3 regions of the Sinorhizobium sp. 7-81 genome follow, and region 3 is predicted to be linked to each of the others. Evidence: riboswitches for the same ligand, from Rfam matches in the RefSeq annotation. Region 3 holds a riboswitch; each other region holds the start of a gene.
What was found. A riboswitch is a leader RNA that binds a small molecule or an ion and turns the genes downstream of it on or off. The one in region 3 is predicted to bind cobalamin.

Region 1 (7,166 bases), on a different contig from region 3:
CCATGGCGGCGACACGGTAGCCCACTGCAAGACGATGTGGCGCAAATACGCCGTCAGCCGCGAACTTTACCAGACCCGCCGAATGATCGCCCGCTCGCATGGCCTGCTCTGGGGCGCCTACCATCTGGCTCGGCCCGGCAATCCTGTCGATCAGGCCAACCACTTCCTCGACTATGCCGATCCCCGCGACGACGAGGTGATGGTCCTCGATATCGAGGGGATCGATCCGGAAAAATACATGTCACTGGAAGATGCCGCCATCTTCGCCGGGCACATCAAGACCCGCACAGGCCGCTATCCGATCCTCTATACCAACCACATCACCGCGAAGCACATCGCCGCCAACCGCCTCAAGCATCGGCTGCTATCTCGCCTTCCGCTCTGGTACGCCCGCTACAAGCCCGACATCCGCAAGGTGTTTCCGATGGGGAACTGGGACAGTTACGCGCTCTGGCAATTCTCGTCGTCGCACAATTGCGGCAAGCGGCGCTGCCCGTACCGAGTGCCCGGCACGCTTAACGATATCGACGTGAACGTCGCCGCCATGCCAGTCTCCGCGCTGAAGGCCGTCTGGGCGCAAGGTGCCCTGCTGCCGGAGAAGGCGCCGGTTTTGACCGTTGTCGCCGCGGCGACGCGCGGCACGGCGCCAGCAGCCAGCGCCAGGGCCGCCGTCTCGTTCGAGCGGCCGGCATTGCTCGTGAGCCGGGCAACGGCCGCGAGCAAGTCGGGCAGCGGGGTCGACATGACCGTTACCGGCTCGATTGCCGTCAAAGCAGCCGAAGCACACCTGCCCCACCAGGCGGAGCGGCGCTAAGGCCCCCTTCCGGGAAGAAGCCGCGGCTTTTACGCCTCGATCTGCACGTCGCCGAGCGGCCGCGAGCAACAGGCAAGGATGTAGCCTTCCTCGATCTCGTCATCGAGAATGCCGCCATTGTGCTTCATCTCGACATCGCCGGCGACCTTCATCACCCGGCATGTACCGCAGATGCCGCCCTCGCAGGCCGCACCGATCCTGACGCCATTGGCGCGCGCGGTCTGCAGGATCGTCTGGCCCGGCACGGCCGTCACGTCCTTGCCGCTCATGGTAAAGCTTACCCGCATCGCCTCGGCCGGAGCGCCCGCCGCAGGTCCGGCGCGAACCGCAAGTTCCTCGGCTGCCGGCGCGGCGGCCGGCTGAAAGCTCTCTTCGTGATAACGCGCCATATCGAAGCCGGTGCCTTTCAGCATCTCCCTGACGCCGCGCATGAAAGGTTCGGGCCCGCAGCAAAACACCGTCCTCTCGAGGAAGTCCGGCGCGAGCAGAGGCAATTTCGTCGCGTCGATGCGGCCGCGCAGTCCGTGCCATCCGTCACGCGCCTCGTGGCCTTCCACGAGAAAGCCGATATTGAGCCGTGGCATCTGGCGGGCGAGAACCTCCAACTCGGAGCGGAACAGGAGATCCTCCGGCCGGCGGGCGCAGGAAATGAAGGTGACGTCCGTGTCGGGCGCGCAGTCGGCCATCCACCGCGTCATCGACATCATCGGCGTCACCCCGGAACCGGCCGAGATAAACAGATATTTCTCGCCCGGATGGCGAACGAAACTGAAATCGCCAAGCGGCCCGAGCGCCTTCAGCCTCATGCCCGGCTTCAGGTTGTCGAACATCCAGCGGGTGCCGATACTGCCCGGCTGCGCCTTGACGGTGACGGCTATCGAGAGCGGTCGCGACGGCGAAGACGACAGCGTGTAGGTGCGCATCGCCGGCTCTTCGCCGACGGGCAGTTCGAGCGTGACGAACTGCCCCGGCAGATAGCGAAACCACGAAGGCTTGTCCGAGCGGAAGGTGAAGGTCATCACATCCGCGGTCTCGACGACGGCCGAAATGCACTCAAGCAGGTGCTGGCGATCGATCCACGGGTGCAGTTCATCGAAGTGGCGGAAGGACAGGGGCATTTCCATGGTCATGCCACCCGCGAGAGAGGAGCGGCGTCGCCCTGCAGACGGTTCTGCATGAAATTGCAGTACCATTCGACGAACTGCATCACGCCGCCCTCGTGCTCCGCCGAATAGGGGCCAGGCTCATAGGCCGGCGAGCGGATGCCGAAGGCATTTTCTTCGACGATCTGCCGGTCCTGGTCGTTGGTCTCCGTCCAGACATGGGTCAAGTCCTCGATCGTGTAATCGACGCCCTCGACCGCGTCCTTGCTGACCAGCCATTTGGTGGTGACCTGCGTCAATTCCGGCCCCAGCGGCAACACGCGGAAGGTGATCGCGTGATCGCCGAGCACATGGTTCCAGGTCGTCGGGTAGTGGAAGAGCAGCAGCGTGCCGATCCCGCGCGTGTTGACGCCCGCCGAAAGCTGTTTGCGGACTGCGGCCTGACCGGACATGGTGTAGCTCTCGGCGCCGTTGATCAGCGGCATTCTTGTCATACGAAACTGGCCGGTCGGCGCAATCCTGAAGGTGCTCGGAAGGCCCGCCGCCTCGCACTTTTCCCAATGGGCGCCGATCTCCGGGTCGTTCATCGCTCCCTGGACGCCTGTCACCGTCGGGGCTTCGGGGTAGGTGCGGCAAAGCTCCGGATGGTTAGCGGCGCAATGGTAGCACTCGCGGTTGTTCTCCCAGACAAGCTTCCAATTGCCCTTCTCGACGATGGTGCTCTCATAGGCGACCTTGGTTTCGCCGAGACGATGCGGTGCGAGATAGCCTGCGGCCATGTCGCGGAACGGCTGGAAATCCATCGGCTTGTCGGCAAGGCTGATGAAGATGTAGCCGCCCACGGTTTCGCAATGGACTGGTTTCAGGCTGTGCTCAGCCGGGTCGAAGCCTTCGGGCATTTGCCGGGCGAAGAGCAGCTTGCCGTCGAGTTCGTAGGTCCATTGGTGATAGGGACAGACGAGCTTGGCTGAAGAGCCCTTGTGTTGCGTGCAGACGCGCGAACCGCGGTGGCGGCAGGAATTGTGGAGCGCCCGGATCGTTCCCTGCCGGTCACGGACGATGACGATCGGATAGTCACCGACCTGAACGGTGAAGTAGTTGCCGGCTCTCGGAATTTCGCAGTCGTGGCCGATGAAGAGCCAGTCCTTGTACCAGATGTGCTCAAGGTCTTGCCGGTAATAATCCGGGTCGGTGTAGAAGGCCCGGTCGAGGCTATAGCCTTCACGGCGGGTTTTCAGCCGGCGCAGCATATCGTTCTGAACGTCCATGTCCTATCCTCGTTCATCAGTTCGGAGAGGCAGGACAGGAACCAGCACCGATAAAGATACCGGCGCATCAACGGTTCCGATCCGGCTGCCCGCCGCAACCAGTTACGGTCGATATTTCGTCCCAAGGCTGGTTTCCGGGCTCTGGAGCGGCCCCGCGAGGGACCAGCCCGGCGCCTTCCCGGACACACCGTCCAGTGGCCTTTTGCCGTGGCTTTCGCTCCACCACCGTTGCGGGGGCAGCGCCGGGATCTGACCGGCTTCCCAATTCTCCGCCTTCCCTGGAGCGGCACCTTGAGTGTTCCTATCTAAGCGCGCGCAGCAGTTCGGCATCTGCCGATTGACGACATCCGATTCCGGAAAGGCGACACGACATTCTCGTGTTCAATCGCGAAGCAACCATAAAGATTGTTCATTAGAAACAATGTGATAGTAGAAAATTTAAGCAACTGGCGATTTTTTTTGGCAGCGCCATCTCCGGCACGAAGTTGACTGGCCATTTTGCGACATTCGTCCCGTGCGAGCACCATCGACGAATGCGTTGAAAAATTATCTGTTAACCCTGAACGGCTAGCATTCCGCAACGGATCAATTCGCGGACAGGATGGCGCCGACGCCGATGGCAAAACTCAGATACTATGACGCCGCCCCGAGAGCCTCGCTGCCAGCGCCCAGGACCACACCACATGCGGAGTTCCTCCGAACCGGACGAATCGACCGCCGACGGCACTGGGTAGCCGAGCAGCGGCGCTACCTGACGCATGAGGAAGTCGCCGAGCGGACCGGGCGGAAACTGGCGGCGGCCGGCGAGACCACCCACAAGCGGATCAACGCTTTCCATGCATCGATCCAGTTTCCGAAGATGGTCTTCCACCGCACGCTCCCGAACAGTCCGCATCTCGGCTACTGCCACGTGACCGCCGCAAAAACGCACCTTCCCCAGTCGCGCGATCTCCCCTGGGCTTTCTATTTTGCGAACTTCTTTTCCGATCTCGGTGACGAGACGCATTTCTTCGATCGGATACAGACAGGCTATTCGCGGATGTATTTCGCCGTGGCCATCGAGCCTGGCGACGAGGAAGGCCGGATGGTCATCAACCGCGATGTCCGCGGTAACGGCCTGATCTTCCGGACGCAGGACCCGAAGATCGCGCTCAAGAACGTCTTGATGCTGGGCGCGCGGGACGATGCGCTGCGCCAGATCATTCGCAGTCTCTGACGCGCAGCCGGTCCTTGTTTGCATGCATGTCGTTGTCCCAAACCGCTGCGCACTTTTAGGCGACATGCGCTCTTTGTTTTCATGCATGTCGTTGTCTCAAAACCGCTGCGCACTTTTGGGCGACATGCATTGACGAAGAAAATCGTTCTGTTTTCCCCACACCTCCTTTAAGGAAGCGACGGAAAGGGCAAACGGAACTGCCATGGCCGAAATCATCGATACACGCACAGAACCGGACCGGGCGATCGAGATAGCCTGCGCCGTTCTTTCCGGGGGCGAGCCTGTCGCGATCCCGACGGAGACGGTCTATGGCCTTGCAGCGGATGCCAGCAACCCCGATGCGATCAGCCGCATTTACGAGATGAAAGGCCGGCCGCGTTTCAATCCGTTGATTTGCCATGTCTCGGATATGACGATGGCTGAAGCTCACGTCACGTTCGACCCGATCTCGCGTCGTCTTGCCGAGGCCTTCTGGCCTGGCCCGCTGACCCTGATCCTGCCGCAACGGCGCGAGAGCGCCGTCCATGCGCTCGCCTCGGCCGGTCTCGAAACGCTCGGCATCCGCATGCCCGACGGCTTCTCGCGCCAGGTGATCGCCCGCTTCGGACGCCCGCTCGCGGCGCCGAGTGCCAACACTTCGGGGAAGATAAGCCCGACCAGCGCAGCCCACGTGCAGGCCGACCTAGGCTCCAGGCTGAAACTCATCCTTGATGCCGGCCCGGCTGAAATCGGCCTCGAGTCGACGATCATCAAGGTTGAAGACGGGGCACTGCGGCTTCTGAGGCCCGGTGGGCTGGACGCCGCGGCGATAGAGAAACTGACGGGACGCGAGGTCCTGCGGCCCGAAAGCGCCGGCTCGACGATCGAGGCGCCGGGCATGCTTGCTTCACATTATGCGCCGGGCGCAGCCGTGAGGCTGAATGCCGAGGACGTTTGTGCCGGAGAAGCGCTGATCCGCTTCGGAGGCAGACCGCTTCCGGGCGAGAGCGGCGCGACGATCGTGCTGGACCTCAGCCCCGGCGGCAATCTTCGCGAGGCGGCCGCCAACCTTTTCGACTACATGAAGCAAGCGGATGCCAGCGGCGCTCGGACGATAGCCTTCGGTCCTGTGCCGGAAGAAGGTCTCGGGGAGGCGATCATCGATCGCCTGCAGCGGGCAGCAGCCCCCAGAGCTTGAACAACTTGCTGAAAATGAGAGCACGATCATGACGACCCCACTTCTTTCTCCGGAATTGATCGCCTCTTTCATCGACATCGTCGGTAGCGCCAATGCGCTGAGCAGCCCGGCGGAAACCGCACCTTACCTTGTCGAATCGCGCGGGCTCTATCACGGCACAACCCCACTCGTCCTCAGGCCCGGTTCCGTCGAGGAAGTCTCGCGCATCATGCGCCTCGCCAGCCAGACCCGCACGGCCATCGTCCCCCAGGGAGGCAATACCGGACATGTGGCCGGCCAGATCCCGCGCGAAGGCAAGGCCGACATGGTCCTCTCGCTTGAGCGGCTGAACCGCATTCGCGACATCGATCCGGTCGGCAATATCATCGTCGCCGATGCGGGCTGCATCCTGGCGGACATCCAGAAAGCGGCTGACGACCACGGGCGCCTTTTCCCGCTGTCGCTCGGTTCCGAAGGCTCGGCCCGCATCGGCGGCAATCTCTCGACCAATGCCGGCGGTACGGCCGTGCTTGCCTATGGCAACATGCGCCAGCTTTGCCTGGGGCTGGAAGTCGTGCTCCCGACCGGCGAGATCTGGGACGGATTGCGGCGGCTGAAGAAGGACAATACCGGCTACGATCTTCGCGACCTCTTCATCGGCGCCGAAGGAACGCTTGGCGTCATTACCGGCGCCGTGCTGAAGCTGCTCCCAAAGCCGCTTGGCCATCAAGTCGCTTTCGCTGGTCTCGGCAGCGTCGAGGATGCACTTCGTCTTTTTGACCGGGCATCGAGCCTCTGCGGCCCGGCGCTGACGGGCTTCGAGCTGATGCCGAGGATAGGCATTGAGTTCACCACGAGGCACATTCCGGGCGTGCGCGACCCCATGCCGACGGTCCATCCCTGGTATGCCTTGATCGATATCTCGACGTCGGATTCCGCCGAAAGCGCGGAGCGTTTGGTGCAGGGCGTGCTCGAAGCTGGCGTCAACGATGGTCTCGTTGAGAACGCCGTCATCGCGACAAGCGAGGCACAGCGCAAGGCGCTGTGGCATATGCGCGAGAGCATGTCGCCGGCACAGAAACCGGAAGGCGGCTCCATCAAGCACGATGTTTCGGTGCCGGTATCGAGCATCCCCGCCTTCATTGCGGAGGCCGATGCCGCCGTCATGAAAGCCATACCCGGGGCGCGCATATGCTCCTTCGGCCACATGGGCGACGGCAACATCCACTACAACATTTCCCAGCCGGTCGGCGCCGACAAGCAGGCGTTCCTGGACCGTTGGCGCGAAATAAACGCCATCGTCCACGGCATCGTGCTGAGATATCGCGGATCGATTTCGGCCGAGCACGGCATCGGCCAGCTGAAACGTGACGAGCTTGCGGAAATCCGCCCGGCGATCGAGATCGAGCTGATGCAACGGATCAAGCATGCCTTTGACCCAGCAGGCATCATGAATCCCGACAAGGTGCTGCGCTCCAGCTCAACGTGACCGATGCCAAAAGCTGGAGCGGGGCGCGAGCGGGAAACCGCTACACCTTTCGTCGAATTGCTCTAACCGCCCATCCTCAGTTGCGTCAGTTGCATCAGCGTGTCGGCGCTGATGCCGAAG
Region 2 (7,166 bases), on a different contig from region 3:
AGCGGATGCACTGATCTGCGGCGTCGAAGGACGCTACAGCAAGCACCTGCGCGACGTTTCGCAGATCATCGGCAAGCGGTCCGGGGTTCTCGATTTCTCGGCGTTGAGCCTGCTTATCTCGCAGCGCGGTGCAACCTTCTTCACCGATACCTATGTGAGCTACAACCCGAGCGCCGAACAGATCGCGCAGACGACGGCCATGGCGGCCGGAGAAATCCGCCGCTTCGGCATCACGCCGCGCGCAGCGCTCGTGTCACATTCGAACTTCGGTTCGCGCGATTCCGAAAGCGCCTCGAAAATGCGTGAGGCGTTGCATCTCGTGCGCGAACTCGCACCCGACCTCGAAGTCGACGGCGAGATGCACGGCGACTCGGCGATCTCCGAGATCCTCCGCCAGCGCGTGATGCCGGACAGCACGCTGAACGGCGAAGCCAATCTGCTCGTCTTCCCGAATCTGGACGCAGCCAACATTACGCTCGGCGTGGTCAAGACCATGACGGACAGCCTGCATGTCGGGCCAATCCTGCTCGGCTCGGCGCTGCCGGCACACATTCTTTCGCCGTCCGTCACATCGCGCGGCGTGGTCAACATGGCCGCACTTGCGGTCGTGGAGGCAAGCCATCCGGTATAGCGGACAGACACTCCGCCGGGCCGCCAACCGGGCGGTCCGGCGTTTACTCCAGTCGAAATTCAACCTTGGATTGAGGAGGGGGTAGCAGTTGCAGCGTTTGCGAAATATTACACTAGACAAAGCATGCCCCCCTTACCATGCTTGTTGCAGGACAAGATTCGGTGTTGCGGCATGACTGATCAACAGGCTGTCCTCGATCTACTGGACATCGTGGAGTACGGGGGCTGCGCCGAACCGGAGCAATTCTTTGCGTTGATGCGCCGGACCTTCAAGATCGCGCATCTGTTGTACCTTGAAGCGGAGCCGCTTGCCGATGGCCTGAAGGTCTGCCGACTGCACCACACCTTCGGCGCCTATGCCGCTGAGATCTATCTCTCGAAGGGCCTCTACCGGATCGACCCCATCCTGCGGCTTGCGCTTGGCGGCGTAAGACCTGTCGAATGGACGACCGCGCGGCGGCGCTTTCCCGAATGCGAACCGCTCTTTCACGCCGCCGAGGAAATCGGGCTTTCGACCGAAGGCGTCGCGCTGCCGCTACCGTCACCCGCAGGACGCATGGCGCTCCTCGCCATCAACGCCAATATGTCGCCGGCGGAATGGTCCGCCTACCGGCGCTGCCATTTGCGCGATTTCCAGTTGGCCGCCAACCTCTTCCATGCTTCGATGCTGGAACATGCCGCCATGGCAGGCGCAATCGATGAGCGCGACATGCGTCTGACAGGCCGCGAGACCGAAGTGCTGACCTGGTCGGCTGCCGGCAAGAGTTACTGGGAAATCGCCACGATCCTCGGCATTTCCGAGCGTACAGTCCGCTTCTTCATGACCAATGCGCGCCGCAAATTGAACGTCGTCTCCAATACACAGGCCGTGGCTCAGGCGGTTCGCCACGCGCTGATCCCCACCATCTGACGGGTTCGGTCACACGGTTACCCGTCAGACCTCGGAACAAACCCCCGCAAATTTAGTGGGAAAAAATGCGCTTTTAAACTGTCACTATAGACAGTTACATGTGTCACTTGAGCCTGACAGCATCTGCCCATCGCGCAAAAACGATGGAGCGAAAGATGATCAGGATTCTGAACGGCAACGCTCGCGGACAGCACCCGCGGGCCATCGACGAAATGTTCCGGCTGCGCAAGCGCGTGTTCCATGACTTCCTCAAATGGGACGTGAAGACCGACGGCGAGTGGGAAATCGACCACTACGACAAGGCGAACCCTCTCTATGTAATGTCGTATTCACCGGAAACCGGAAAATTGCGCGGATCGCTGCGGCTGCTGCCGACGCTTGGGCCGAATATGCTGGATGATACATTTCCGATCCTGCTCGGCGACAATCCTGAAATCCGCAGTGCCTCCGTCTGGGAATCGAGCCGCTTCTGCATCGATCCGGATATTTCGCAGGACCGCTCGTCGAACCAGGTGACGGTCGCCGCCGCAGAACTCATGTGCGGCGTCGGCGAACTCGGTCTTGCCTCCGGCATCAGCCACATCGTCACGGTCACCGATGTCTTCCTGGAAAGGATGTTCCGGCGCATGGGGTGCCCGGGAGAACGCATTGCCGAGCCGCACCGGATCGGCTCCGTCTATGCCGTGGCCGTGGCGTGGGAAGTGACGCGGGAACTGCTCGATACCATGAAGCATGTGGCCGCGATCGACGGAACCGTGCTTGAGCGCCCGATGTCGCTCGAAACCGCACGGGCCGCCTGACGAACCTACGGCGCCGCGCGTCGTATCAGACGCGCAAAAATATGTCGTGGTACTTTGAATTGCTGCATGTTTTCGTCCTTAGGTCGGCGACGATCTAAGGACACATGCAGTAGCCGGGCCGCTCCGGGGTCCGGACCTCTTCTCTTTGCTGCGGTTGTCATTAACGCAGACTCCGCCTTGACGTTGCACTGTCACGGCAGCCCTTTATGATGGGGAAAAACAGGAGTTTCCGACGTCCTTGAAAAGGATCGCGCCGGATTGCAGAAAGAGACGAGAGCCAGTGTCCCGGAGTGTCGTGTCCCGGAACTTAAAACGCATGGCGGTGGTCCTGTTCCCGGCGCTGCTGGCGATGGCTGACGGCGCGGCGGCCTCGACCGTTTGTGAACGCCTGAACGCACGACTGACCGATCTTTCGACAATCGTTACCCCGACAGCCAACCTGCGCGATTTCACCGGCGCCGTCTCCCGCCAGAACATCGAGCTCCGTCGGGCAAAAAATGAGCGCCGTCGCATGGAGTGCAACACCGGCAGTGTCGTCGTGATCGGGGGCGACAATGACGAGGCATGTGCCGCGCTCGATGAGACGATCGCCCGCATGGAGGATAATCTTCAAAGGCTCAAGGCGCACCGCCGCTCGCTGATATCGGGCGACACGGGCGACACGCGCCGGCGTATTCTCGCGGCACTGGAGTTGAACGGCTGCCAGGATGAGGCGGGCGCGGATCCGGTCGAAGGGCAGGACGAATTCGCCAGCGCCGACACCGATCTCCCCCGCAACATCCTCCGGGATCTCCCACCTGACAGTGAAGATTACCCGCTGCTGAATGACGATGCCGGAATGCAGGACTTTCCGTTGCTCAGCGAAGAGCCGGCCGGCAGTCTCAGGACCATGTGCGTGCGGACCTGCGACGGTGCCTTTTTCCCGATCTCTTCAAATGCAACGCCGGCAGATTTTGCGCGCGATGCCGAACTTTGCCAGGCACGCTGCCCCGGTGCGGAGACGGAACTCTACTACCACGCCCTCGCGACGGAAGAGAGTGACCAGATGGTCTCGGCCTCGACCGGCAGGCCCTATACCGAGTTGCCGACCGCATTTGCCTACCGCGCGCGTGGCGTCGGTGCACCGGGGGTCTGCGGCTGCCGGATCCCGAAAGGTCCGGCTACGGATCTCGGCAAGACGACGACGGGCAGCGAACCGTCGGTCATCACGATCAACGGCGACCGGAAGCCGGCCGCGGGTTCGGCGCAAGCCAAACCCGTGCAGGAGCGGCCCTACGATCCGAAGAACAGGAAGGTCCGTGTCGTAGGCCCGGCATTCCTGCCGCAGGAGGAAAGCGCTATCGATCTCAAGAACCCGCTCGGTCCGGGCTACCAGCCGGTCCAGGGCAATTGAATCGTTCTGCCGCAGATCCAGTGGTCGAGCGCCCGCCGACACCGCATTGTCTACTCCCACAACGGTGCAGGTATCGCGTCTATCCCGTTAAATCCAAGCGCGATTTCATCCTTGAATGCCCCACCCTTCCTCGAAGACCAAATCCTCGAGCGGCAGGCGCTGACGCCATCCTTTTACCGCGAGTTCCGGCTGCTGATAGAGCCGATCAACGAAGCCAAGACAAAGCCAGGCGACGATTTCGATATGCTCGGGTATGCCGAGAATCGCCTTGATCTCCCGCTCGTGGAAGATGCTGACCCAACCGACGCCGACACCTTCCGCACGTGCGGCGAGCCAGAGGTTCTGGACCGCACAGACGGTCGAATAGACGTCCATCTGCGAATTGTGCGTTCGTCCAAGCACGACCGCTCCACCGCGTGTGCGATCGCAGGTGACGCAGATGCTGAGCGGCGCCTTGCGAATACCTTCGAGTTTCAGCGAGCGGTATTTCGTCTGCGCCTCGCCGGAGAACATAAGCGCTGCTTCCTCATTGGCGCGCTCGAAGGCCTTCCAGACCCTCTCGCGCGTCTCCTCCTGACGGACGAGCACGAAGTTCCAGGGCTGCATGAAGCCAACCGAAGGCGCGCTGTGGGCGGCACCAAGCAGTCGGGCAATGAGTTCGTCGGGCAGCGGATCGGGAAGGAACTCGTCCCGCACGTCGCGGCGTGTTTCGATGGCGCGATAGACGGCGGCACGTTCGTCCGGCGAAAAGGCTCCGGCCGCCGCAAGGCAGCCAATCGGGTCAGGTCGCATCGTTTGATCCCCAACAATGCACAACCTCCCGCCGTCCGCGCGGGGCCGGTCTATCTCGCCAGGCCGGTCTTCTGACTTTGGATCATCCAGCCGCACCGCCTTCCCAAATCGCTTCAAGATTCAGTGGCAAAGCCCTGCAACAAAACAGAACCTTATTTTTGGCGTGACCGTCCCCATCACAGCGTTGGGCACGTTCCGGACTTGCACCGGCTTCCCGATTCTCCCGCCGCGGCGGGCACCTGACGGCCGCATATGGACACAGCCGCCGACGAAAGGCAAGACGAGCGAAACACCTCGCCTGTGCGACGCCTTCGCTTGGCAAAACGCAGAGCGGCATGGTGATCAGAGCGGCGCCGACGGATGCGGCGAGCCGTCATAGGCACCCCAGATCGATTGGTCGAAGCAGATCACCGAACCGGTCATGAGGCCTGATTCCGCCGAGGAGAGATAGGCGCAGGCGCGCGCGACCTCGGCCGGATCGACAAGCCTGCCGAAAGGCTGGTTCGCCGCAGCCTTCTCCAGCCAGTCCGCCGGTGCGTCATGATATTCGCGCTGGATGCGATCCTCCCCCTCCGACGCCATCCAGCCAATGTTGAGCCCGTTGACGCGAATGCGGTTGCGGAGAAGCGCGTAAGCCGTGTTCTTGGTCAGCGTCTCCAGGGCGCCTTTCGACGCGCAATAGGCGGCGATGAAGGGCTGGCCCGCCTTGGCCGACATCGAGCCGATATTGACGATGGTGCCCTCGATCTTCTCGCGCCGCATCACCTTCACGGTTTCCTGCATCAGGAAGAAGGGCGCGCGCACATTGATTGCGAACATGCGGTCAAAGAGTTCCGGCGTCGTGTCGAGGATCGTGCCGCGATCGGTGATCGCGGCGGCGTTCACCAGTGCATCCACACGGCCGAACTCCCGGTCGCAAGTGGCGACCACCTGACGGGCATCCTCCACAAGTTCAAGATCGGCCGGGACATAGACCACCTTGGTACCGGTCGCCTTGCTGATTTCGGCCGCTTTCGCCTCGCCTTTCGCGGCATTGCGCCCGCAGATGACGATACCGGTCGCGCCCCGTTCGGCAAAGAGCGCGGCGATCGTCGCGCCGAGCCCTTGCGTGCCACCGGTAACGATGGCGATCTTGCCATCGAGACGACCATATTCCGTGCTCATGAAATCCTCCTTGGGATAGATTTGCAGTTTCAGGCTCCACCCGCAGCGGCCGAAGCCTTAACTCTCGGGCCTTCCTCAGCTTTTTTTCTTCGTTGTCTGCGCGGCGAGTACCTCCACGAAGGTCCCGGTGTCCCAACCAGCCGCGAGAGCTTCATGCATCAGCTGCGCCTGCGTCTTCGGCGCCAGGCCGCCGAGCGGTGGGTCGCGATCGAGATTGGTCGGGAACGAATAACCTTCGGCGCAGGAGGCAATCGCATTGGCGATCTCGGCGACTGAAAGCTTTCCATCGGCCGCGAGAGCCTTCAGGGCGGGATAGAGCACGCCGCACATTCGCTCGCGATCAACTGTTTCCATCGCGCGTCCGAAGGCGGAGGAGACCTGGAGGAGATTTGCTACACGCTTGATGTCGGCCGAGCGGTTGGTGCCGGCGGCATGGAAGAGCGCCGGGTTGAAGAACACCGCATCGCCCTTCTCAAGCGGAAGCTGGATGTGGTTCTCGTCGAAGTAGGCTTTGAATTCCGGTCGCTTGAGCGCGAGATAGCCGGGCACATAGGTCTGGCTGTAGGGCAGGAACAAGGTTGGCCCGCTTTCGAGAGGCATGTCGCAATGGGCGACGGCGCCTTGCAGCGTCAGCACCGGCGAGAGCTTGTGCACGTGCGCGGGATATCGCTCGATGACCGCCGACGTCTGGAAGCCGAGATGATAGTCCCGATGCGCCGATTGCGCGGCCCCACCCGGATTGACGCGGTTCACCTGCGCCGTCATCTGGTAGTTCGGCCCGAGCCAGGCCTCGCTGGCGAGGGCGATGACCGCGTTGCCGTAGTAGGCCGCGAAATTTTCTGGAGCGCACAGGCAATGCTTCTCCAGCGAATTCCAGATCCGGTCGTTGGCGCCCGGTTTGGCGAAATGGTCGCCGCCGCCACTGTTGGTGCGGTGTTGCTCCTCGATGATGTCGTCGAAGATGCGGCTTGCCTCGTCTATGACGCTCGTATCAGCGAAGGCGCGCTTGAACACCGCAACGCCCGGCCCTTCTGCAAGGACCTCGCAAATCTCCGCCAGGGCCGCGCGCCGGCCATCGTCCGTCGCGCAAGCGGCAATAAGGCTGGCGCTGTCGTAGATAAGGATGTTCTTCTGGCAATCCGCCGCATGCGGATAGTCTGCCGGGTTGGTGCGGCGCTCGACCTCGACGCGAAACGCCTCGATGCTGCAGGAATCCTCCGTCAGCCATACGCGTTCGACGCGCCTCCTCGCCGTGTTGTCGGTCTTCATCGGGCATTCTCCTCGCAAACCATTTTATCGACTATACGTATCGCCCAATTCCGAGATAGAGCAGAAATCCATCAAAAAACCATCAGGAGGCCCTGGCGTGGCGCATCCGTTTCTCGTCAAGGATATCGCATTCCAGGCAGGCGTGAGCACCGCCACGGTCGACCGTGTGCTCAATGATCGGGCGGGTGTTCGCCCGCAGACGATAGCC
Region 3 (7,166 bases):
GGAAACGGCGTCGGCGTGGGGAATACCCCCCTCTGCACTGCCGGGCATCTCCCCCACAAGGGGGAAGATCACGGAGGCAACCGCCTGCACTTCCACGGGCAGGGGGTTGGAGGGCCACCCAGTAGTCGGCGTCACCTTTGAGGGGGAAACGGGGGCTGCCCGCGGGTCAATCTCCCCCCTTGTGGGGGAGATGTCCGGCAGGACAGAGGGGGGTGTTCCCGGCAAGCCAGCAATTACGCGCCACCGGTCCACACCGACCGCGCCCTCGCCCGGCCACCAGATGCCCGCCTTCAAGAGCGGCCGCGCCGGCTGCGGCTTCTCGCGGCCGGAAATCAGCGCTTCGGCATAGTCGAGAAAAAGGCCGGCATTGTCAGCACCGCCTTCGGTGAAGTATGCCCAGAGGCGCTCCCGGTCCTCCGCCGACACCGTCGAAAACGGATCGAGGCCTGGATCCGGCTTGTCATCGCCGGGAAGCACCGCGATCTGGAATTTGCCCATCACCGCGGCGGCATGCAGCGCCTCGAGCAAGTAGCGGAAATAGCTGGCGCCGCCGAGCGGGCGCACGACGATGAGCTTCGCATGCCGCGCCGTACGGTCGACATAGGTGTCGACTGACATCGGATGCATCAGGTTCATCAGGCTGGCTATGCGCAGCGTTCTTGCCCCCGTCCGCCGTCCGTGGGCCGCCGCAATCGAGGCAAGCTCGGTGTCGGCGGCCGAGAGGAACAGGATGTCGGCCGGGCTTTGCCCGAGATCGATCGCCTCGTTGCCATCGGCGATCGTGCCTTTCTGGGCGAGCAGCAGATGCATTTTCTATCCGATCACACCAGCGCCGAAATCGCCGCGCGGACGGCAGCCTCGTCCATGTCGTGCAGGCCGATGACGACGAGGCGCGTGCCGCGTGCCTCGCCGGCCGCCCAGGCCCGGTCGTAATACTGGTCGATGCGGCTGCCGACCGCCTGGATCAGGAGGCGCATCGGCTTGCCGGGGACGTCGGCGAAGCCCTTGAGGCGTAGCACATCGTGTTCCGCGATCACGCCCTTCAGCCGGTCGATGAAGGCGGCCGGATCGGCGATCGCGCCGAGTTCGACGACAAAACTGTCGAATTCGTCGTGGTCGTGCTCCTCGCCGGCCTCATGTTCCATCTCGTGATGGGACTTGCGGTTGGCGATCTCGCCCTCGGTGCCGACGCCAAGGCCGAGCAGGATGGCGGCAGCCACCTCGCCATTCTTCGCCTCGATCATCGTCGGCTTCCGGCTGATGCGGGAAGCCACCTCGTCACGCACCGACTTGAGGCCCGAGGCGTCGATAAGGTCGGTCTTGTTGAGAACGATGAGATCGGCGGCCGTCAACTGGTCCTCGAAGAGTTCTTCGAGCGGGCTCTCATGGTCGAGACTGTCGTCGTTGACGCGCAACGCATCGACCTTGTCGTGGTCGTCCGCAAAGCGGCCGGCGGCAACCGCGGCGCTATCGACGACAGTCACGACGCCGTCGACTGTCACTTCGCTGCGGATATCCGGCCAGTTGAAGGCGGCGACCAGCGGCTGCGGCAGCGCAAGGCCCGAGGTTTCGATGACGATATGGTCGGGCCGGTTCTCCCGTTCGAGCAGCTTCGTCATGGTCGGAATGAAATCATCTGCAACGGTGCAGCAGATGCAGCCATTGGTGAGCTCGATGATGTCTTCCTCGGAGCAGGCCTCCGCACCGCAACCTTTCAGGACATCGCCGTCGACGCCGAGATCGCCGAACTCGTTGATGATCAGCGCGATGCGCTTGCCGTCGGCATTCTGCAGCAGATTGCGGATCATCGTCGTCTTGCCGGCGCCGAGGAAGCCGGTGATGACTGTGGCCGGGATCTTGCCCTGCTGGGCCTTAGCGAGTGTCATGGATCAACCCTTCATTTTCAGCGGCAGTCCGGCCGCGACAAAGTAAACTTCGGCGGATTTCTCCGCGACGATCTGGTGGAGGCGGCCGGCATGGTCGCGGAAATCGCGCGCCATCCGGTTTTCCGGAACGATGCCAAGACCGACCTCGTTGGAAACGAAGACGAGGCGCGCCCGCGCCTCGGGCAGGAAGGCGGCGAGCGCGGCGAATTCCGCCGCCATGTCGCACTCTTCCATCATCAGGTTGGTGACCCAGAGCGTCAGGCAGTCGACTAGGATTGCGCGCGCCGGATCGTCGATGCGGCGAAGCAATCCCACGAGGTCGACCGGCTCCTCATGGGTCGTCCAGCCCTTGCCGCGCCGCGTGTCCTGGTGGTGGCGGATGCGATCGCGCATCTCGTCGTCCCAGGCTCGTCCGGTCGCGACGTAGTGCATCGGCAGCCCGGAGGCTTCGACGAGCTTTTCCGCGAAAGAGGATTTGCCGGAGCGGGCGCCGCCAAGGACGAGAATCGGTCCGGCATGGGGAATGATCATGCCGCCGGCCCCAGCGCGCCGACGGCTTGCAGCGGAAAAGAAAAGCCAACACGCCGACGGCGTGTTCGCAAGGGGGATTTTTGAGCCACGACAACCTCCGTGCTGGCATCGGGGAACGGTCTCCCCCTGCGGGCGGAATGCCCTGACGGATGGCAGGTCTCCTGGCTCACGGCGTCACGGCTTCAAAGCGACGTGCGTTCAACGATTGCTGAACACAAGCCGCCAAAAAGCCGAACGGGTCCGCCTCGCCTTCCCGGCATATGCAGCATCATGAAAGGCGGACGATTCGTAGAAGAAGAGGCGTCCAGCCCGGCTGATCACGATGCCATGCCAGTGGCTTTTCCGGCCTGAAAGTCCAATCCCGCGAAACTGCCCCATGCAGCGCGTCAGGAAAAGGTGACAGACCCGATGGCGAACCCTGACCGTTCTACAGTCGCGGGGTCGGCTGCGATAAGGGCGCCCGGTTTGGGTCCGCCCCGTCACATTCCCATTTACTCCCCGCTCCGCTCCGGCGCGAGGGAACCATCCTTTATCGTTAATTATGAAGCGGAACCCGCAAAGTCAATCGACCGGCTGCGACATGGGCCGCCCCGAAATACGCCAGCAACCATAACTGACAACCGGAAGCCGAGTTTCACCGCGTCGCTATTGCCAAGGCCGCGTGGAAATCGGACATTCCCATGAAACGAGAATTTCATGGAATCAATGATGAACGCCAAGGAAAGATCCTTTCTCACCCGCGTGCGCGACGTTCTGCCGGAGCTCCATCCGGCGGAGCGGCGCCTGGGCGACTTCGTCTGCGATTTTCCGGGTGAGATCGCCAGCTATTCGGCGCAGGAACTCGCAGCACTTGCGCATGTGTCGAAAGCCACCGTCTCGCGCTTCATCCAGCGCCTCGGTTATGAGAACTACGAGGCGGCACGCCGGCACGCGCGCGCGGACAAGCAAACCGGATCGCGGCTTTTCCTGGCGACTGCCACCGATTCAGCCGGCGAACAATCTGTTGCCGCGCATGTGGCGCAAGGCGTCGCCAATCTCGAAGCGACATTCCTCGCTATAGCGGAGAGCCAGATAAACGCCGCGTCGGAAGCAATCCTGAAGGCCCGCAAGGTCTGGGTCATCGGCTTTCGCGCCAGCCATTCCTTCGCCACCTACCTTCAGTGGCAATTGACGCAGGTCATCGAGAACATCGCCGCCATTCCGGGTGGCGGACAAACGATGGGCGAACATCTCGTCAGCTTCTCGGACGAGGACGTCGTCATCGTCTTCGGCTTGCGCCGTCGCATCGCGCTGATGGATAGCCTGCTGGCGCAAGTGGAGAAATCCGGCGCCAAGCTGCTGTATATCACCGATGAAGGCGTGCCTTTTCTCAGCCCGGCCGAGTGGCATTTCCGCTGTCAGACGTTGGCGCCGGGGCCGCTCTTCAACCATGTCTCGGTCATGGCGCTCTGCCATCTGCTCACGACCCGCTGCATCGAGATCGCCGGCGTCGCCGGTCGAAACCGTCTGCGTGGCATCGAGGCGCTGAACGACGCGCTCGAAGAACTCTGATCGCCGTTTGGGCGCCTGCCTGAAATTGCAGAACATTATTTAATCACAAGAAACGGCAGTTTGACGCGCAAGAATTTCGAAGTTCTGGTGGTAGATGCTTGATCTCCCACGTGAAATCCTATTTTCACAAATATTGGCATGAAACCTGCCTTCCCGTTGGTGTCCAGGAAGATGATCGCAGCGCATAGCATCCGTATGTCTTTGTTACGGTTCGGCAAATGCAAATCACCTTCCACCGGGCAAAATCCGTTATGAAATCCTCGTTTCATGGTGTAGACTGATGAAACTAAGTTTTCACGTTGTTAGCCAACAAGGGGAACAAACCATGGCAGCGGAAAATATGGTGCAGTCCGGCGGGAGCTCGCCGGTTATACGACAACTGGAATCGGCTTTCACGAAAATCGGTGTGACGGGAGCGCACAAGCAGATCCTCGCTCTCGTTCTGATTGGCTGCCTGTTCGACAGCTTCGAACAGAATACCATCGGCGTCGCCGGCCCCATCCTGAAGGAGCATTGGGGGCTCACCGGCACCGATATCGGCTTTCTCAACACGATCACCTTCGGCAGCGCCGCGCTCGGCCGGTTGCTGTCGGGCATACTCGGCGACCGGTATGGCCGGCGGGTGATGCTGACGATCAACCTTCTGCTTTTCACCATCGGTTCGGCCGCCTGCGCGCTCGCGCCGAATTTCGCGACGCTCTGCTTCGCTCGCGCGATCGTCGGCTTCGGTGTTGGCGGTGAGATCTCCACCGCGGTGACGATGCTGTCGGAATTCTGCTCACCGAAATTCCGCGGCACGGCGGCGGGTCTCGTCAATGTCGGCGCCGGCGGCTTCGGCAATTTCCTCGCCCCGGCTTTCGGTCTGCTGATCTTCACGCTCTTCCCGGGCGAGAACAGCTGGCGCTGGCTGTTCGCCGCGCTTGCCCTGCCCGCTCTGCTCGTCGTCTTCTACCGCCGCTTTGTCCCGGAGACGCCGCGCTTCCTCGCATCGAAAAACAAGATCGACGAGGCAAACAAGGTCCTGTCCATCCTTGCCTCCGGATCGCTTCGGCCCCGGAATCTGGTCGTCCAGGAATATCTGACGAAAGATCACATCCAGGACGAAGCTCCGCAGAAAAGCGACTGGAAGGAACTCTTCCGGGCTCCGTTCCTTGGGCGGACCATCCCGGTGGCGATCGCGATCCTGATGAGCTACGGCGCCCAGCTCTCCGTGCTGACGCTGATGCCGGTCATTTTCGTTTCGATGGGATATACGCTCTCCGGAAGCCTGCTCTACAGCATGATCATCCAGAGCGGCAGCGTGCTCGGCGCCATCGCCGCCTCTACCTTCGGCTACTACTTCCCGCGCAAGAGGGTGCTGACGCTTGGCGCCGTGTTTGCCTGCCTGGCAGCGATCTCGATCGCCTATCTCGGCACCAATATCTACCTCGTCCTGCTGTTTGGCGCCATCTTCCAGTTCTTTGTCCTGCTGCTCAACACGTCGATCTGGATCTACGCGCCAGAGCTTTACCCGACGCGCATCCGCGCCTTCGGCGTGGCGCTCATCCTCGCAACGGGGTCGGCGGCCGGCTCCTTCGTGCCGACGATTTCCGGCGCACTGTTCGACAGCTACGGCATGGTCGGCGTCTTCGCTCTCGCGGCGGCGATGTATGCGGTCTTCGCCTTCTGCATACAGCTCGGTCCGGAAACCTACGGCATGTCGATGGAAGACCTTCAGCAACCGGCCGAAGCGGAGCAGCCCAAGGCTGCCCAGCAGCAGGTCCGCGTCGGAGTGGAACTGAGAACGTGACCTCGCACATCCTTCTGATCAACCCCAACAGCTCGCGCGCGACAAGCGACATGATGGTCTCCATCGCGCGCAAGGCTGCAACCGGGCGCTTGGCCGTGGCAATTGCCACGGCTGAGCGCACCCCGCCGATGATCGTGACCCCGGAGCAGTTGAAAGCGTCCGCCGCCGAGGTCGTCGAGATCGGCTCAAAACACGACCCCGCTTGCCTCGGCATCATCGTCAGCGCCTTCGGCGATCCGGGACTGGCTTCGCTTCGGGAACGCGTCGACATTCCCGTCGTCGGGATCTGCGAAGCGTCGATGATCGAGGCCTCGCGTGCCGGGCGGCGATTCGGCGTCGCCACCACGACACCGGACCTCCTGGAGGCGATCGGAGATCGGGCCCGCGACCTCGGCGTCGCGCATCTCTATACTGGCATCCGCTGCACGCTTGGCGATCCTGTCGCCCTCGCCGCCGACGAAGCACTGCTCAGGCAATCGCTTGCCGAGGCAGTCCGCGCCTGCATCGAAATCGACGGCGCCGAAGCCGTCATCATCGGTGGCGGCCCGCTCGGACAGGCGGCCGAGCAATTGCAACCGCTTTTCGAAACACCGATCATCGCCCCAATCCCCTGCGCTATCGAGCGCGTGTTCGACCTACTGCAGGTGAACGTCTGAGGGCGCGTCCGACAGCACAGTAGCCTAAGCAATGACCGGCAAGCCGGCCTTGCGCAGCCCCTCGATGAAATGCGCATAATGCTCCCGCTCGACATAGGGCGTGAGTATCCGCCAGTAGTGGGCGAGGTCGGCGGGAATGCTGGCGGTGATCTCGGGGATGAGTTCGCGCGCCTCCTCCTCACGGGCAAGCTGGCCGAGGCTCGCAAGCAGCACCACCCGATTGAAATAGGCGCGGCGAAGCGAAACGCCGCGCTCCGAATAATGCCGGGCCTCCTCGTAGTTCCCGAGATGGTAATGAGCGAGCGCGATCCTGTCGAGGAACAGATAGGTCAGCGGGTCATGCGGACTGAGCCGCAGCGCCATGTGGAGCGGATCGAGTGCCTCGACGAAATGTCCGGTGAATATCCGCGCCCAGCCGAGCGCCATATGCGCCAACGCCAGGTTCGGATTGAGGTCGATCGCGCGCTGCGCCTCTTCGACGGCCGCGGGCGCGCGCTGTGCGGCGAAATGGGCAAGGCACATGGCATAGTGCGAATAGGGGTCGCGCTCCTCAAGCGCCACGGCGCGCTCGGCAGCCGCGTAGAGTTCGGCGCTGTCACGGTCGACATCGTCGCTGAAGCCGTGGAAGCAGCGCGCATAGAGCGAGCGGGCAAGCATCATGTGCGCGCGGCCGAAATCGGGATCGAGGGCGATCGCCCGCCGATGCCAGACGATCGCTTCCTTGAAGTGCTCGGCTGTGTCCTGGGCATTGTG

Region 1: another riboswitch for cobalamin. It lies ahead of QN224_RS04040 (aromatic ring-hydroxylating dioxygenase subunit alpha); the one in region 3 lies ahead of cobU (bifunctional adenosylcobinamide kinase/adenosylcobinamide-phosphate guanylyltransferase).
Region 2: another riboswitch for cobalamin. It lies ahead of bluB (5,6-dimethylbenzimidazole synthase); the one in region 3 lies ahead of cobU (bifunctional adenosylcobinamide kinase/adenosylcobinamide-phosphate guanylyltransferase).

Annotation. Positions count from the first base shown of each region.
Region 1 covers NZ_JASKLT010000001.1:841,773-848,938, reverse strand. Annotated here, with positions in the region: gene QN224_RS04050 (glycoside hydrolase family 25 protein) at 1-814, shown strand, start outside; gene QN224_RS04045 (hybrid-cluster NAD(P)-dependent oxidoreductase) at 844-1,944, opposite strand; gene QN224_RS04040 (aromatic ring-hydroxylating dioxygenase subunit alpha) at 1,941-3,185, opposite strand; cobalamin riboswitch at 3,293-3,494, opposite strand; gene QN224_RS04035 (DUF6656 family protein) at 3,802-4,401, shown strand; gene QN224_RS04030 (L-threonylcarbamoyladenylate synthase) at 4,604-5,578, shown strand; gene QN224_RS04025 (FAD-binding oxidoreductase) at 5,607-7,046, shown strand; gene QN224_RS04020 (DUF1217 domain-containing protein) at 7,109-7,166, opposite strand, start outside.
Region 2 covers NZ_JASKLT010000003.1:484,690-491,855, forward strand. Annotated here, with positions in the region: gene QN224_RS14880 (NADP-dependent malic enzyme) at 1-631, shown strand, start outside; gene QN224_RS14885 (LuxR C-terminal-related transcriptional regulator) at 803-1,540, shown strand; gene QN224_RS14890 (acyl-homoserine-lactone synthase) at 1,696-2,340, shown strand; gene QN224_RS14895 (DUF2865 domain-containing protein) at 2,621-3,733, shown strand; gene bluB (5,6-dimethylbenzimidazole synthase) at 3,839-4,525, opposite strand; cobalamin riboswitch at 4,569-4,783, opposite strand; gene QN224_RS14905 (SDR family oxidoreductase) at 4,868-5,689, opposite strand; gene QN224_RS14910 (phytanoyl-CoA dioxygenase family protein) at 5,765-6,958, opposite strand; gene QN224_RS14915 (LacI family DNA-binding transcriptional regulator) at 7,056-7,166, shown strand, end outside.
Region 3 covers NZ_JASKLT010000007.1:244,216-251,381, reverse strand. Annotated here, with positions in the region: gene cobN (cobaltochelatase subunit CobN) at 1-810, opposite strand, end outside; gene cobW (cobalamin biosynthesis protein CobW) at 822-1,886, opposite strand; gene cobU (bifunctional adenosylcobinamide kinase/adenosylcobinamide-phosphate guanylyltransferase) at 1,890-2,417, opposite strand; cobalamin riboswitch at 2,551-2,959, opposite strand; gene QN224_RS22900 (MurR/RpiR family transcriptional regulator) at 3,126-3,968, shown strand; gene QN224_RS22895 (MFS transporter) at 4,294-5,757, shown strand; gene QN224_RS22890 (aspartate/glutamate racemase family protein) at 5,754-6,413, shown strand; gene QN224_RS22885 (adenylate/guanylate cyclase domain-containing protein) at 6,438-7,166, opposite strand, start outside.